3 regions of the Arthrobacter sp. NicSoilB11 genome follow, and region 2 is predicted to be linked to each of the others. Evidence: predicted binding sites of a transcription regulator. Region 2 holds the regulator's gene; each other region holds the start of a gene.
What was found. The regulator HrcA, encoded in region 2, represses chaperone genes, less so after heat shock. The targets are predictions, from matches to a motif close to TTNGCACTCGNNNNNNNCGAGTGCNAA.

Region 1: a site for HrcA is predicted at 1,368-1,394, ahead of groES (co-chaperone GroES). Genes of this name have one in related genera too.
Region 3: a site for HrcA is predicted at 4,040-4,066, ahead of LDO14_RS13920 (FmdB family zinc ribbon protein). Genes of this name have one in related genera too.

The regions. Positions count from the first base shown of each region.
Region 1 covers NZ_AP024657.1:3,030,948-3,036,114, reverse strand. The annotation lists gene LDO14_RS14050 (class I SAM-dependent methyltransferase) at 1-866, opposite strand, end outside; gene LDO14_RS14045 (DLW-39 family protein) at 919-1,299, shown strand; gene groES (co-chaperone GroES) at 1,552-1,845, shown strand; gene groL (chaperonin GroEL) at 1,925-3,535, shown strand; gene LDO14_RS14030 (dihydrofolate reductase family protein) at 3,604-4,206, opposite strand; gene LDO14_RS14025 (ATP-dependent DNA ligase) at 4,263-5,167, shown strand, end outside.
Region 2 covers NZ_AP024657.1:2,254,594-2,259,760, forward strand. The annotation lists gene LDO14_RS10395 (16S rRNA (uracil(1498)-N(3))-methyltransferase) at 1-261, opposite strand, end outside; gene dnaJ (molecular chaperone DnaJ) at 264-1,391, opposite strand; gene hrcA (heat-inducible transcriptional repressor HrcA) at 1,479-2,492, opposite strand; gene LDO14_RS10410 (DUF3097 domain-containing protein) at 2,664-3,515, shown strand; gene LDO14_RS10415 (DUF4870 domain-containing protein) at 3,635-4,045, shown strand; gene hemW (radical SAM family heme chaperone HemW) at 4,069-5,167, opposite strand, start outside.
Region 3 covers NZ_AP024657.1:3,000,764-3,005,930, reverse strand. The annotation lists gene LDO14_RS13930 (DUF4011 domain-containing protein) at 1-2,834, shown strand, start outside; gene LDO14_RS13925 (RcpC/CpaB family pilus assembly protein) at 2,862-3,605, opposite strand; gene LDO14_RS13920 (FmdB family zinc ribbon protein) at 3,718-3,984, opposite strand; gene LDO14_RS13915 (5-formyltetrahydrofolate cyclo-ligase) at 4,095-4,715, opposite strand; gene galU (UTP--glucose-1-phosphate uridylyltransferase GalU) at 4,823-5,167, shown strand, end outside.

The DNA.
Region 1 (5,167 bases), 780 kb from region 2:
TCGGGTTCGTACAGGTAACCCTCCACGGGTCCCACCGGAGCGGCCGGGCCGGCGCCGAATTCCTCTGCGCTGGTCAGCTCGGCGGGCCCCTGGGACCCCAGGACCAGGGCCGCCCGGCGGACCCCGGGCCTGCGCACGGCGTTGAACCAGAGGGCCACCTCGGTCACGTCCCCGGCAACCGAAACCCACTGGGCTTCGCATCCCGTGGGCACGGACCCGTGGGGCATGCCGGGGCCCATCTTCACGCCCACCGCCTTCCCCCCGGCCGCCAGCGACTCCACGAAGGACAACGGCGGTGAGAACGCCTCCGGGTCCCAGATCCGCTTGGTCCCCGACGTGGAAGTGACGCGGCGTGCCGGATCCAGCCAGACGCCGTCGATCCCCTCCAGCGGGACCGATGCCGCGTCCGCGTGGACCACCGTGGCATTGGGGAAGGGGATGAGGTTCATGGTGGCGCAGGCGGCGGTGGTTTCATCCATCTCCACGGCGGTGACGGTGATGTCCAGGGAAGCCAGGGCCATGGCGTCGGCACCAAGACCGCAGCCCAGGTCCGCCACGTGCCGGATCCCGGCTGCGGCGAACCGCTGCGCGTGGTGTGCGGCGACGTTCAGCCGGGTGGCCTGCTCAAGGCCTGCCTGGGTGAAAAGCATCTGGCGGGCGAACTCACCAAACTTCGCCTCGGCCCTGGTCCGCAGCCTGGACTGCGTCAGGACGGCGGATACAAGTTCGCCCGGGTGGCCGGCTTTCCGGAGCGTCGAATTGAGCTCAAACGCGTCCTCTTCGCGGTAGGGGCCCAGCGATGCCAGCAACTCCCAGCCTTCGGGGGTCAACAGGGGTGCGATCTGGTCCTGGGGAGCGTGGGGCATGGTTTCCAGCCTAGTGGAGGACGGCTGCCGGGATGCGGATACTGTTGAAACCATGGATGACAGCGCAGCCCCAGGGGAGACCGGCGAACATCGACCCAGGGACCGCGGTGTGGCTAGGTTTGCCCGTCCAGCCCTGATCGCCGCGGCCGTGGTGGCCGTGGTGTGCATCGCCCTGTTGGTGATCATTTTCCTGCTGGACACGTTCAACGCCACCGTTTATTCGGTGGGCGGCAACGACATCCACGACAACACGCAGGAGGCGCGGGACATCCGCGGGTTGTACGACGGCGCACGGGCCGGGAGCATTTTCTTCATCGTTGTTGCCGTACTCACCGCAGCCGGGGCCGGTTGGGTGCTTTACCGGAAACGTCAGCAGGGAGGCGGCGAGGCCGACGGTGGCGAGGACGTGGACTTCGACGACCTGGGCCGTTAGGGAAGCATGTTTGCCGCCCTGGACCGCCGTCGGCCGGAGCCCGAAAGGCTTACGCCGATGACGAAACGTTGGCACTCACCTTGACCGAGTGCTAACCCTTACATAGAGTCTTCATTAGCACTCTCCCTAGGAGGGTGCTAACACATGAAGAGCTGCCAGCCAGGCTGCTGCCGGCACCGCGACGACGGTTTGCCAGCTACGGCGGAAAGCTTTCCAGTCCACGAATTTTGCTGACGAAAAGGAGAGGTCCGAGTGTCGGTCTCTATTAAGCCTCTTGAGGATCGTATTGTTGTCCGCCCGCTCGAAGCCGAGCAGACCACGGCTTCAGGCCTGGTCATCCCGGACTCCGCCCAGGAGAAGCCGCAGGAAGGCGAAGTTGTTGCAGTAGGCCCCGGCCGCTTCGAAGACGGCCAGCGGGTTCCGGTTGACGTTGCCGTTGGCGACGTCGTCATCTACTCCAAGTACGGCGGAACCGAAGTCAAGACCGGCGGCACCGAGTACCTGGTGCTGTCCGCCCGCGACGTCCTGGCTGTCGTCGTCAAGTAACTCTTCCGGATCCCCGTGCCGCCGGCCATGCTCATGCTGGCCGGCAGTGCGGGGTTTCTGTCTTTGAAAGGACAAAACCATGGCAAAGCAGCTTGCGTTTAACGACGCTGCCCGCCGGTCCCTTGAGGCCGGCATCGATAAGCTCGCGAACACCGTCAAGGTGACGCTCGGCCCCCGCGGCCGCAACGTCGTCCTGGACAAGAAGTGGGGCGCCCCCACCATCACGAATGACGGCGTCACCATCGCCCGTGAAGTGGAACTTGACGATCCCTACGAGAACCTTGGCGCGCAGCTGGCCAAGGAAGTAGCCACCAAGACCAACGACGTTGCCGGCGACGGCACCACCACCGCCACGGTCCTGGCCCAGGCCCTGGTCAAGGAAGGCCTGCGCAACGTTGCTGCCGGCGCCGCTCCCGGCCAGATCAAGCGCGGCATCGAAGTTGCGGTTGAAGCCGTGGCTGCCCGCCTGCTCGAAAACGCCCGCCCGGTCGAAGGCACCCAGGTGGCTAACGTTGCCGCCATCTCGGCCCAGAGCGACGAAATCGGCGAACTGCTCGCCGAGGCCTTTGGGAAGGTGGGCAAGGATGGCGTCATCACCATCGAAGAGTCCTCCACCACCCAGACCGAACTGGTCCTCACCGAGGGCATGCAGTTCGACAAGGGCTACCTGTCCCCGTACTTCGTCACCGACGCGGAACGCCAGGAAGCAGTCCTCGAGGACGCCCTTATCCTGATCAACCAGGGCAAGATCTCCTCGATCCAGGAATTCCTGCCGCTGCTGGAAAAGGCACTGCAGGCTTCCAAGCCGCTGTTCATCATCGCCGAGGACGTCGAGGGCGAGGCCCTGTCCACGCTCATCGTCAACCGCATCCGCGGCACCCTGAACGTTGTTGCCGTCAAGGCTCCCGGCTTCGGCGACCGCCGCAAGGCCATGCTGCAGGACATCGCCACCCTCACCGGTGCGCAGGTTGTTTCCCCGGAGCTGGGCCTGAGCCTGGACACCGTTGGCCTGGAGGTGCTGGGTACCGCCCGCCGCATCACCGTCACCAAGGACAACACCACCATCGTCGACGGCGCAGGCTCGGCCGAGGACGTGGCCGCACGCGTTGCCCAGCTGCGCGCCGAGGTTACCCGCACCGATTCCGACTGGGACCGCGAAAAGCTCCAGGAGCGGCTGGCCAAGCTGGCCGGCGGCATCGGCGTCATCAAGGTGGGTGCCGCAACCGAGGTTGAGCTGAAGGAAAAGAAGCACCGCATCGAGGACGCAGTGTCCTCCACCCGCGCTGCCCTCGAAGAAGGCATCGTGGCCGGCGGTGGCTCGGCCCTGATCCACGCCCTCAAGGCACTGGATGAGGACGCCGCCGTCAACGCCCTCGAAGGCGACGCTGCCGCGGCCGTCGGCATTGTCCGCCGCGCACTGGTCCAGCCCCTGCGCTGGATCGCCCAGAACGCCGGCTTCGACGGTTACGTGGTCACCTCCAAGGTTGCCGACCTGGAAATCAACAACGGGTTCAACGCCAAGTCCGGCGAGTACGAGGACCTGATCGCTGCGGGCGTCATCGACCCCGTCAAGGTCACCCGTGCAGCCCTCCGCAACGCGGCCTCCATCGCCGCGCTGGTTCTCACTACCGAGACCCTTGTCGTGGAGAAGCCGGCCGAAGAGGACGAGCACGCAGGCCACAGCCACTGATCCTGCCCGTCTTCACATACAGAAAACCGGTCCAGCACCAGCTGGGCCGGTTTTCTGTGTTCCGGGTGCTACGTAGCCGCCATCTCGGCGGTTTCGACTCCGCCCGCAGGCTCGTAGACCAACGACACGGCTCCCTTGGGGTAGCTGCGTACCGGCTCGGCGAGCCGGAATGTTGAGGGGACCGTCCCGGCGTCGAAGAGCCGCTTGCCCTGCCCCAGGGTGACCGGATACAGCCAGAGATGAAGGCGGTCCAGCACTTGCGCCTCCAGCAGGGACCGGATGAGGACGCCACTGCCGAACATGTGCACCTGCTGGTACTCGTCCCGGAGCCCGCCCGCCGCCGCGGCATCCGGCAGCACGGTGGTGCCGGCCCATGCCGGATCTGACAAGGAGCTTGACACCACAAACTTGGGTATCCGGTTGAGCGTGTCCGCGATGTCCCCGGACTGCTGGGGCCAGTAGGCGGCAAAGATGTCGTAGGTCTTCCTGCCAAGGAGCAGGGCATCCATCCGCGCTATTCCAGCCGCAATGGCGGCGCCGGATTCGTCGTCGGAGACCGGTGCCTGCCAGCCGCCAAGGTTGAACCCGCCCTCGCTGTCTTCCTCGCGGCCGCCGGGCGCCTGGTAGACGCCGTCCAGGGTGATGAACAGGTTCGCGACGATGTTGCCCATCCACCAAGTCTGGAACGGGGCTCCGGCCCTGTCCAGTGCCGTGGCAGGATGGTGCCATGCTGCTCCTTGAGCTCGTCAACACCGCCGAGGCCGTCACCTCCACCCGCTCCCGGCTGGCCAAGGTGGATGCGCTGGCCCAGCTGCTGGGCCGGCTTGAGCCGGCGGAAATCCCGACGGCGGTGGGCTGGCTGGTTGCCAAGCCCCGCCAGGGACGCGTGGGCGTCGGATGGAGTGCCGTGGCGGCGGCCAAGGAGGAACCCGCCGTCGAACCAACCCTCACCCTGGCCGACCTCGACGCTGCCCTGGACCGGCTGCTTGCCACGGCGGGTACCGGATCGGGCGCGGGGCGCGCGGCCACCCTCCGGACGCTGATGGCGGCAGCCACTGCTTCTGAGCAGGCCTTCATTGCAGGTGTCCTGCTTGGCGAGCTGCGTATAGGAGCCCTGGAGGGAGTGCTGACGGATGCCGTTGCCCGCGCTGCCGGGAAGCCCGTTGCCGCCGTACGGCGCGCTGCGATGCTTTCGGGCGACCTGGGCGGAACAGCCCTGCTGGCCATCACGGGCACCGAAGCCGAGCTGGACGCCGTCGGCCTGGTGGTTGGCCGCCCCGTGCAGCCCATGCTGGCGGCCACCGCGGCCAGTCCCAGCGCAGCCCTGGAGGCGACCGGGGAGGCCTCGGTGGAATACAAGCTCGACGGCGCCCGCATCCAGGTGCACCGGTCCGGCGACGACGTCAGCATCTACACGCGCAACCTCGCCGACGTCACCCACCGGCTCCCCGAGGTGGTGGACCTGGTTCGCGGGCTGCCGCTGCGGGACGTGATCCTTGACGGTGAAACCCTGGCCCTGGACGAGGAAGGCGGCCCGCGGCCGTTCCAGGAAACCATGGCGCGCTTCGGTGCGGATGCCGCGCGTGAGACGGTGCTGCATCCCTGGTTCTTCGACGTGCTGCATATCGATGG
Region 2 (5,167 bases):
CTGGACCAGCACCAGCCGGACGTCCGGCCTGTCTTCGACGGTCAGCGTCCCGCATTCCACCTCGAGTGCGGAGGGAGCGGCGGACACCACCTTCCCGGTCATCCGGGTGCCGGCGCCGTCGACGATGTCCACCGCTTCGCCGGGAGACAGCCGTTTGACGGTGACGGCATGCCGCGCCTCCGCCCCGTCGAGGACAAAGAGTTTGCCGGCCGCCATCCCGGCCAGCGAACCGGGGGGCGTGAAGAAGACGGGGTTGCTCACCGCTACAGGTTACCGAGCCGGTCCCGGAGCTTGGCGAACATGCCGCCGCTGGCAGCGAGCTTGCCCTCGGTGATCTGTTCACCACGGAGCTTGGCCAGTTGGCGCAGGAGGTCCTCCTGCGCGGGGTCGAGCTTGGCCGGGGTGTCCACCTGGAGGTGGACCTTCAGGTCGCCGCGGCCGTAGCCCCTCAGGTGGGTGACGCCGAGGCCGCGCAGGGTGATGATCTCCCCCGACTGGGTACCGGGCTTGACGTCGATCTCCTGCGTGCCGTCGAAGGTTTCCAGGCTGACATCCGTGCCCAGGGCGGCTGCCGTCATGGGGATGTGCAGGGTGGCGTGCAGGTCGTCGCCCTCCCGCACGTAGGTGGCGTCATTGTTGACGCGGATCTCCACGTACAGGTCGCCGGCCGGACCGCCCGCGGGGCCGGCCTCGCCCTGGCCGGAGAGCTGGATCCGGGTTCCGGTGGCCACACCGGCAGGGACCTTGATGGTCAGCGACCGGCGGCTGCGGATACGGCCCTGGCCGCTGCACTCGTTGCAGGGATCCTTGATGACGGTGCCGAAACCTTCGCAGGTGCCGCAGGGGGCGGCCGTCATGACCTGGCCGAGGATGGAGCGGACGGCCCGCTGGACCTGTCCGCTGCCGCCGCAGATGTCGCAGCGTTCCGGATGGGTGCCGGGGCGGCAACAGGATCCGTCACAGGTGGGGCAGACCACGGCGGTGTCCACTTCGAGTTTCTTGTTCACGCCGAATACGGCGTCGCGGAGGTCGATCCGTACGCTGATCAGGGCATCCTGGCCGCGGCGGACACGGGAAGCGGGACCGGACGTGCCGCCGGCGCCGAAGAAGGTGTCGAAAATGTCCTGGAACGCGAAGCCCTGGCCCGCGTAGCCTGCGCCGCCGAAACCGTTGTCGGTGCCGTTCTCATTGCCGGTGGTGTCGTAGATCCGGCGCTTCTGGGGGTCCGAAAGCACCTCGTAGGCGTGAGTTACTGCCTTGAACCGTTCCGATGCGTCCGCACCGGGGTTTACGTCCGGGTGTAGGGTGCGGGCCAGCTTGCGGTAGGCCTTTTTGATTTCTTCACCCGTCGCTTCGGGTGAGACTCCAAGGACGTCATAGTGGCTGCTCAAAGTTCGTATCTCTTCCTTGTTGTACTGCGTTCAGTTGGGCGGCCCAGCTCTTGCTTTCCGGCCGAAGCGCGCTCCGGCGGCCAAGAGTCAGGGCCCCAAAATCCTGGAAAGGTAGCGCGCCACTGCCCTGACGGCGGCCATGGTGGTGGGGTAATCCATCCGGGTGGGCCCGAGGATGCCTACTTTCGCCGAGCTGTCCGGACCGTAGGCAGTGGCCACCACGGAGGCCTCGGCAAGGCCGTCGTACGGGTTCTCCCGTCCGATGCTGACAGCGACGCCGCGGTGGTCCTGGGCCATTTCGCTCAACAGCCGCAGCATCACCACCTGTTCCTCCAGCGCCTCGAGCACCGGGCCGATGCTGAGGGGGAAGTCGACGTTGGACCTGGCCAGGTTGGCGGTGCCGGCCATGACCATCCGGTCCTCCCGGCTGTTTTGCGCCAGGCCCTCCAGCCCGAGCGCCAATGCGTGTGCCGCCTGCCGCTGCGGGTGCGGGGTGGCGGCGACGACGGCGGGCAGCGCCTGGGCCAGTTGGCGCAGCGGTGTTCCGCCCAGTGCACCGAGGAACCGGGTGCGCAGTTCAGCCAGTGCGTCGTCGCCAAGGTCCTGCCCGACGTCGATCACCCGCTGCTCCACCTTGCCGCTGTTGGCGATCAGGACGACGAGGACCTTGCGCGGGGCGAGCAGGACGAATTCGATGTGCCGGACCAGTGCCCTGCTCAGGTGCGGATACTGCACCACGGCAACCTGGTTGGTCAGCTGCGACAGCAGCCGGACGGTCCTCTCCAGCACGTCGTCGAGGTCGTCCGCGCCTTCGAGCAGGGACTGGATGGCGCGGCGTTCGGCGGCCGAGAGCGGCTTGACAGCCGAGATTTGGTCCACAAAGAGCCGGTAGCCCTTGTCCGTGGGAATCCGGCCGGCACTGGTGTGCGGGGCGGTGATCAGCCCCTCGTCCTCCAGTGCGGCCATGTCATTGCGGATGGTGGCGCTGGAAACACCAAGATGATGCCGCTCCACCAGGGCCTTGGACCCAACCGGCTCGCGGGAGTGGACGTAGTCCTCCACGATGGCCCGCAGTACTTCCAGCTTGCGTGGCTCGCTCACTCTCCACCTCCATCCATGGTTCGGGGCGCATGCCCCTCCCGATGCAACCCAGGGTTAGCACTCGACATGCCTAAGTGCTAACAGTCTATTATGCCTCGGCCCGTTGTTAGCATTGGTACCGCTCCGGGCGAAATTGCGGAGTTGAACACTAGCGCTAGGCGGATCAAATCCATGGATTACCGGAACTGGGGCCCACGCGGCATATCCGCTCCCGCACGGACGGAACTGCCTGAGGTCCCCGTGGAGCGCGGCATGGTGCTCGAGGAAGTGCAGTCGGGCTGGGTGGGTGCCGTGACCCGGGTGGAGAAATCCGGCGGCATGCATGTGGTGGCGCTGGAGGACCGCAGGGGAAAATCGCGTTCCTTCCGCCTTGGGTTCGGCTTCCTCCTGGAGGGCCGGCCGATCCGGCTGATGCCACCCGCCCCCCGGCCGGCCGCTGCCGGTCCCGCGGCGGGCAGGACGGCCTCGGGGTCCGTTCGGGTCGCCGGACAACGCGCCCAGGTGGCCAAGGCCAGCCGGATCTGGGTGGAAGGCAAGCACGACGCCGAACTGGTGGAAAAGGTCTGGGGAGACGACCTCCGGGTGGAGGGCATCGTCGTCGAGCCCCTGCACGGCATTGACGACCTTGCCGCAGCCGTCGCGGACTTCAGGCCGGGGCCTGGCCGCCGTCTTGGCGTCCTGGTGGACCACCTGGTTCCTGACTCCAAGGAGTCCCGCATCGCGGATGCCGTCATGGCCTCCCCGGGCGCCGCAGGCAACGTCCTGATCGTCGGTCACCCCTACGTGGACGTCTGGCAGGCGATCCGGCCCGCTGTCCTTGGCATCGACAAATGGCCGGCCGTGCCCCGCGGGCAGGACTGGAAGACGGGGATCCTGAAAGCCTTCGGCTGGCCCCACGCCACCAAGGAAGATGTCGGCCTGGGATGGCAGAAGCTGCTGGGCGCCGTGCGCACGTACGCGGACCTCGAAGCGTCGCTGCTGGGCAGGGTCGAGGAAGTCATCGATTTCCTGACCGTGCCGTGAAGGGCGGACGGCGTCCCGGGAACCAGTATTCTTGGTAGTGCGGTTCCTTGTTTCCTGAGGCACTGCGCACCGCGCCGGAATTGTAGTCAGCACCACTTGCACCTTCGAAGGAACAGACTGTGGCAGAAAACGCACGTGATCACAGGGACGGCCAGGGCCGTTCCGAGTACCATGGCGTCCCCGCCAACGCCCTGCCGCTTACGGCCAGCGAAGACCGCCAGTGGGCGACGCTGGCGCACTTCGGCGGGATCCTGGGGTGCGTCCCCTCGCTGCTGATCTACTTGATCTTCCGTGACCGCGGGCCATTTACCGCCCAGGAATCCAAGGAAGCGCTGAACTTCAGCCTGCCGCCCACCATCGCCGCGGTGCTGGCCAACATCCTGGTGTTCGTCCCCTACGTCGGGAACATCTTCGCGGTCATTGCCACGCTGATCTGGGTGGCGCTCACGTGCTTCTCCGTCGCGGCAGGGATCCACGTCAACCGGGGCCAGCCGCACCGCTACCAGTACAACCTGCGCTGGATCAAGTAAGGGCAACTGCCCGCGGGCCGGCTCTAGTCCGGCAGGATGCGGCGGACTACTGCGTCTGCCAAGAGCCTGCCCTTGAGGGTCAGGACCAGGCGTCCGCGGAATGCGGCAGCAGGATCAACCAGGCCGGCTGCGATCAGTCCAGCCACCTCGTGGCGTCCCCCGGCACTCAGCGTTGAGACATCCAGTCCCGACTGGAGGCGGGCCTCCAGCATGACCCGCTCCAGGTTCCTTGTTTCCGCGTCCAGGGTTTCCCTGCCGGCGGCGGGCGAAAGCCCCTGCGACAGCCGGTTCGCGTAAGCGGACGGGTGCTTGACGTTCCACCAGCGGACCCCGCCCATGTGTGAGTGCGCGCCCGGGCCGATGCCCCACCAGTCGTCACCCCGCCAGTATGCGAGGTTGTGGCGGCAGGCCTGCTCCGGAGTCCGCGCCCAGTTGCTGACCTCGTACCAGCCAAGTCCGGCTTCGGTGATCAGCTGGTCGGCGAGCTCGTACTTGTCGGCGTGGTCGTCGTCGTCGATTCCCGGGACTTCGCCGCGGCGCATCTGCGCGGCCAGCTTGGTGCCCTCCTCAACGATCAGCGCGTAGGCGCTGATGTGGTCCGGCCCGTAGGAAAGCGCCGTTTCGAGGGAGTGCCGCCAGTCGGCCAGCGACTCCCCCGGCGTCCCGTAAATCAGGTCCAGGCTGACAGCCAGTCCTGCCTCGCGCGCCCACTGCACCACCTGCGGCACCCGGCTGGGCGTATGGGTCCGGTCCAGCACCTTGAGCACGTGCGGAACCGCGGACTGCATCCCAAAGGACACCCTGGTGAACCCGGCGTCCTTGAGGACGGCAAGGGACTCCGGCGTGACGGAATCGGGGTTGGCTTCGGTGGTGACCTCGGCGCCGTCGTCAATGCCCCATTGGTCGATGGCGGCCCGGAGGATCAGGGCGAGGTCATCGGCCGGCAGCAGCGTGGGCGTGCCGCCGCCAAAGAAGACGGTGCTGAGCTTCCGGTCCGGCAGCCCTGAACGTGACAGCACAGCAGCCGCCAGCGACACCTCGGACACGGCGGTCTGGGCGTATGCGTCCTGGGACGCTCCGCCGCCAAGTTCCGTGGCGGTGTAGGTGTTGAAGTCGCAGTAG
Region 3 (5,167 bases), 750 kb from region 2:
AGGAAACGGAGGAAGCGCAGGACCTGGTCCGCTCCGTCGCCAAGAGCCTTCCCCTCCTCCGCGACCGCATGGACGCCGTTGCGGAGCACGCCGAAATCCGCCTGGGCGAATCATTCGCCGAGTGGGGCGAGCAGCTGGAACTGCTGGTCGCCGTCCGCGGAAGCCTGGACAAGTTCACCCCGGACATCTTTGACCGGCCCGTGACGGACCTAATTTCCGCCACCGCGCCGTCCGCCTGGCGGCGTGAGCGCGGCATCGAGCTGACTGCCATGCAGCGCTCAAGGCTGCGCCGGGTCGCCAAGGAATACGTGCGCCCGGGCGTCCACATCGCAGACCTGCACTCATCCCTGGTGCTGGTGCAGGAGCAGCGCGCCCTGTGGGCGGGCTACGCCACCACGCAGCGGCACCCCGCCGTACCTTCCGGCCTGGCCGAAATGATTGCCATGTACCGGTCCCTGGACGGCGAACTGGCACAGCTGGGTGAGGCGCTGCGGCACACGGAAGGCGGCGGCTCGCTGTCCACCGTTCCCTACGCGCGGCTGATGGAACGCCTGGAGCGCCTGGTGGCGGACACCGACACGCTCAAGACCCTGCCCGAGCGCACCCTCCTGGTCGAGAACATGCGCGAACACGGCCTGGGCGAGCTCCTGGCCGACCTCGCCGAGCGGGAAGTCCCGGAGGGATCCGTTGCCGCCGAGCTGGAGCTGGCCTGGTGGCAGTCCGCGCTTGAGGCAATGATCAGCGGTGACGACTACCTGGCCATGTCCGACGGCGACGCGCTGCGCCAGCTTGAGGCAGAGTACCGGCTGGCGGACAACGCCCACGTTGCCAGCGGCGCCGCCCGACTGCGGTGGGACCTGGCGGAACGGTGGCGCACAGCCATCGCTGCCCAGCCCCGCCAGGCCGACCTGCTGCGGAGCCTGCTCAAGGACGGCCGGGTCTCCCTGCCGGCCCTTACCGCACAGGCTCCGGACCTGATCGGCACCCTGGTTCCCGTCTGGTCTGTCAGCCCGTACCTGATGACGGGCCTGCTTCCGGCGGAACAGCACTTCGACGCCGTCGTGATCCTCGATGCGGAAGCCACCTCGCTTCAGGCTGTCCTGCCGGCAATCGCCCGTGCACGGCAGGTGATTGCCTTTGGCGACTCGCGCATTGCCACGCCGCGGACCTTCACCGTCGGGGTGGAACGGCTGGCGCCCGGCGAGTCGGCCCACCACCGGGTGGAAAGTGCCTTCACGGCATTGTCTGCCGTGCTTCCGGTGTGGCGGCTCAACGTGGTGTACCGGGCGGTGGACGAGGACCTGGTCCTTCAGCTGAGCAAGAACTTTTACGACGGCGGCCTGCGCCGGCTGCCGGAAGGCCAGTCGGCCACGGGGCTGGACCGGTCGCTGCTGGTGGAATACCTGCCGGACGGCACGGGCCTGCCCAGTGCCGGCGACGAAGGCGTGGAGTCCGTGGTGGCCGAGGTCAACCGCGTGGTGGAGCTCGTCTTCGAACACGCCCGCCTGCGCCCGCGAACGTCGCTGGCAGTGGTTACCGCAAGCCTGCGGCACGCCGCCAGGATTGGTGAATCCATCAGGCTCCAGCTGTCCAACCAGCCGGGCCTGGCCGGCTTCTTCGGCGCCGGGCCGGAATCTTTCCGGGTAGTTGACCTTGAACGCGCCCAGGGCCTGGTCCGCGACCACGTCATTTTCTCGCCCGGATTCGGGCGGACCCCGCACGGCCGCGCCCTGCACAACTTCGGGCCGCTCTCCGCGGAGGGCGGCCGGGAGAAGTTTGCCCTGGCCATGACCCGGGCGCGCCGTTCCATGCACGTGCTCACCTGCTTCCGGCCGGAGGACCTGGACCACACCAGGCTCACCCACGGGGCGGTGGATCTTTATACGCTGCTGGACCGGGAAATTTCCGGCAACACCGATCTCGGGACTCCCGCGTCCCGTGCCGCGGCCAGCGAGCAGGCGCTGGGAGCGGACCCGCTGGTAGCGGACCTGGGGGACCGGTTGCGGGCCCGGGGCGCCAGGGTCTGGCACCAGTACGACGGCGCCATCGACGTGGTTGCCGCGGCGGATCCCCTGAACACCATGGGCCAGGACGACCCCGACCTCCCGCGGCCCGTGGCCATCGAATCCGACGGCACGGCCCAGTACCGCACCATGAGCGTGCGTGAGCGCAGCAGGCTGCGGCCGCAACTGCTGGAACGCCTGGGATGGCGGTACATGCCCCTGTGGACCATCGAGGTCTTCACGGACCCCTCGTCCTGCGCGGACCGCATCGCCGGTTACCTGGGACTTGAGAAGATGGTGCTTCCGGGCCGGACCACGTCCAGCACAGGATTCCTGGACGATGACTTCAACCACGCACTTCACGGAATTGATGGGGCGCCTGCTGCCGGTGTTTCCTACCTGCCTTCCGAGGCTGTCAGCCAAGGCCGGCGCGCCCAGGGGACAAGGGAAGCGGGTGCCACGACGAGAGAAGACCGGCCTGGGAAAGACAGGCCCGAGGAAGACATGCGCCAGAACGAGAACAACACCCGGAACACGAACGACCTGAACAGGAACGACGACCTGGATAAGAACGGCGGCTCGAACAGGAACGACGACCTGGACAAGAACGGCGGCGCGAACAGGAGCGGGGCCGCAGCCGGAACTGACCGCGGTGCCGCTCCCGCGGATTCCGCAGCGCCGGTGCCTTCTCCGGGGGCGCGGCCGGCAGCGGCGGGCACCGACGAGATCCTCCCGAGCAAGGCGGCGGAAGACGACGCCCGCAGCTGGGGTGACCGGGAGGACGATCACGATACCTGGTTGAAGGAACAGAAACCGCCGCACTGGGGCTGACCAACATCATCCGGGCCACGCTTGAGGTCAGGGCGCCCCGACCAGGACGAAGAACAGCCTGCCCTGGGTGGAGGCGCCGGCCAGGCGCAGTGATTGTTCGGCGGTGGCTGCCACCACGATCAGTCCATCGGTCTCGGTGGTGCCGAGCCATTGACCCCCTTGGCCGCCGTTGTTCGAGGTCCACAGCACCGGGACGGCAGACGCCAGGACCTCAGAGGGACCCTTCTGGTCGAACCCGTTGGCTGATGTCAGCACAATGTTGACCAGCTGGCCGGGGGAGACCAGCTGGATGGATGAGGCATCCGCCATCCGCAGGGGAACCGCGGCCGAACCGGGGGGCGTCCCTGCCAGGAGCCCGGGGCCCAGCAGCTGGGCGTCGGTGAGGAGCTGGCCCTTCCGCAGCGGCGCTGCGAGCTGCTTGCCTGCGGTTGCGGATCCATCCCGGAGGAAGCCGTCGGTCACCATCCCGGGCGGCACCTGGACCTGGGCCAGGTCTGCTGCCGTTACCGTTGTTCCCGCGGGCAGATCCCGGGCAGCGGCCAGCGCCGTGACGGTGGTGAGCGGGGCGGGAGTGAGTTGCTGGACAGCGATTGCTGCAGCTGCGCACAAGAGCAGGGCCGCTACGAGGCGTCGGTTGCGGCTTAGCCAGCCGGCAAACCGCGAGTGCAGGGGACGCCGTCCGGGGTGGCGGGGGATGTTACGGGCACCTGCAGCATGGACATGGCCGGGGAACCGGAGACCGTCGCGGCGACGTCGGAAGAGTACTGGCATGCGCCCACGCTAGGTGACGCCAAAGCGGCACGGGAGCCCGGACGGCGGCTATGTGGACAAAGGCGGCCGGACGCAGGGAGCGTCCGGCCGCCGTCGTAAAGTCCTGGGCTGCTTAGCTGGCGGCAGCTGCTGCCGGCGCCGACGCGGCGGGGGTGGCAGCGGGCGTCGCTGCGGGTGTGGGGGAGACGGAGCTGCCCTTGGAATCGCGGGAATCCGTGCGGTAGAAACCCGAGCCCTTGAAGACGACACCGACGCTGTTGAACTTCTTGCGCAACGTGCCCTCGCATTCCGGGCAGGACGTCAGGCTGCTGTCCGAGAACGACTGGACAATGTCGAAGGCGTGGCCGCAATCCTTGCAGGCGTAAGCATATGTTGGCACTGGTGCTCCTCCTCTTGGGCAAACGAGAGGTCCCGTGCTGCCACCGGGTAAACCGTTAGCAGTCGCAGGGCCTGAGTGCTAATTCTATCACTGTGCCCGAATGGACGGGCTCAGGCGTTGCCCGCCAATGGCCGGTATCCGGACGGGGCCAGGACGGCCGGGACCGGTCGGTCGAACTTCTCGGCCGGTATCCGGCCGGCGGGCAGCAATTCGTCATCGTAGATAACAGCGGCCAGGGGAATTTCCTTCCCTGCCGTAGCCAGGTGCCCCAGGAATTTGTCGTAGTAGCCTCCGCCCTGCCCGATCCTGTTGCCGGCGAGGTCCACTGCGGTGGCCGGAATAAAGAGCACCGCTGCGGCACCGGCCGTTTCCGGCCCGTGACGGTGCCCCGTGGGCTCCAGGATTGGTGCATATTTGCTGCGCTCGAAGCTGGTCTCCGGCGTCCAGAACACCCAGCTCAATTCGCGGCCTTCCTCGCACACCGGAAGCAGTACCTGATGGCCGCTGCGATGCAGGGCGTTGATCAGGGGCAGGGTGGGCGGTTCGTGTCCCACGCCAAGGTACACGCAGGCTATCGAGGCGTGCTTCCCTGTGACCGTCCCCGCCCATGCTTCCCCATGGACGGCCAGGGCCGCGCCGGCAGCTTCGAGCTGCGCCGGCGTCAGCGCTGCCCGCCGCCGGCGGTGGGCGGCCCTGATGCCGTCCTTGACTGCGTTGGTCTCCTGCAGCATGGTGTCCTTCCTGCAATGCCCCGTATTGGGAGGTTCTTCCCGCACCGGCACGGGCTTGCCGCTCCGGTGGTTACTGAAATGCTTGACGCTGACGTTAGATTAGACCGGTGAACACCAGTAACCCCAGAGTCCGCAAAGCCGTCATTCCCGCCGCGGGCCTGGGCACCAGGTTCCTGCCAGCCACCAAGGCGATGCCCAAGGAAATGCTCCCCGTCGTGGACAAGCCTGCCATCCAGTATGTGGTGGAGGAAGCCGTCCACGTGGGCCTCCACGACATCCTGATGATTACGGGCCGCAACAAGCGGGCCCTGGAAGACCACTTCGACCGCGTGCCGTCCCTTGAGTCAACGCTCGAGGACAAAGGGGACACGGAGAAGCTGGCGTCCATCCAGGCGGCCAGCCAGTTGGGTGACATCCACTACGTCCGGCAGGGCGACCCCCACGGCCTGGGC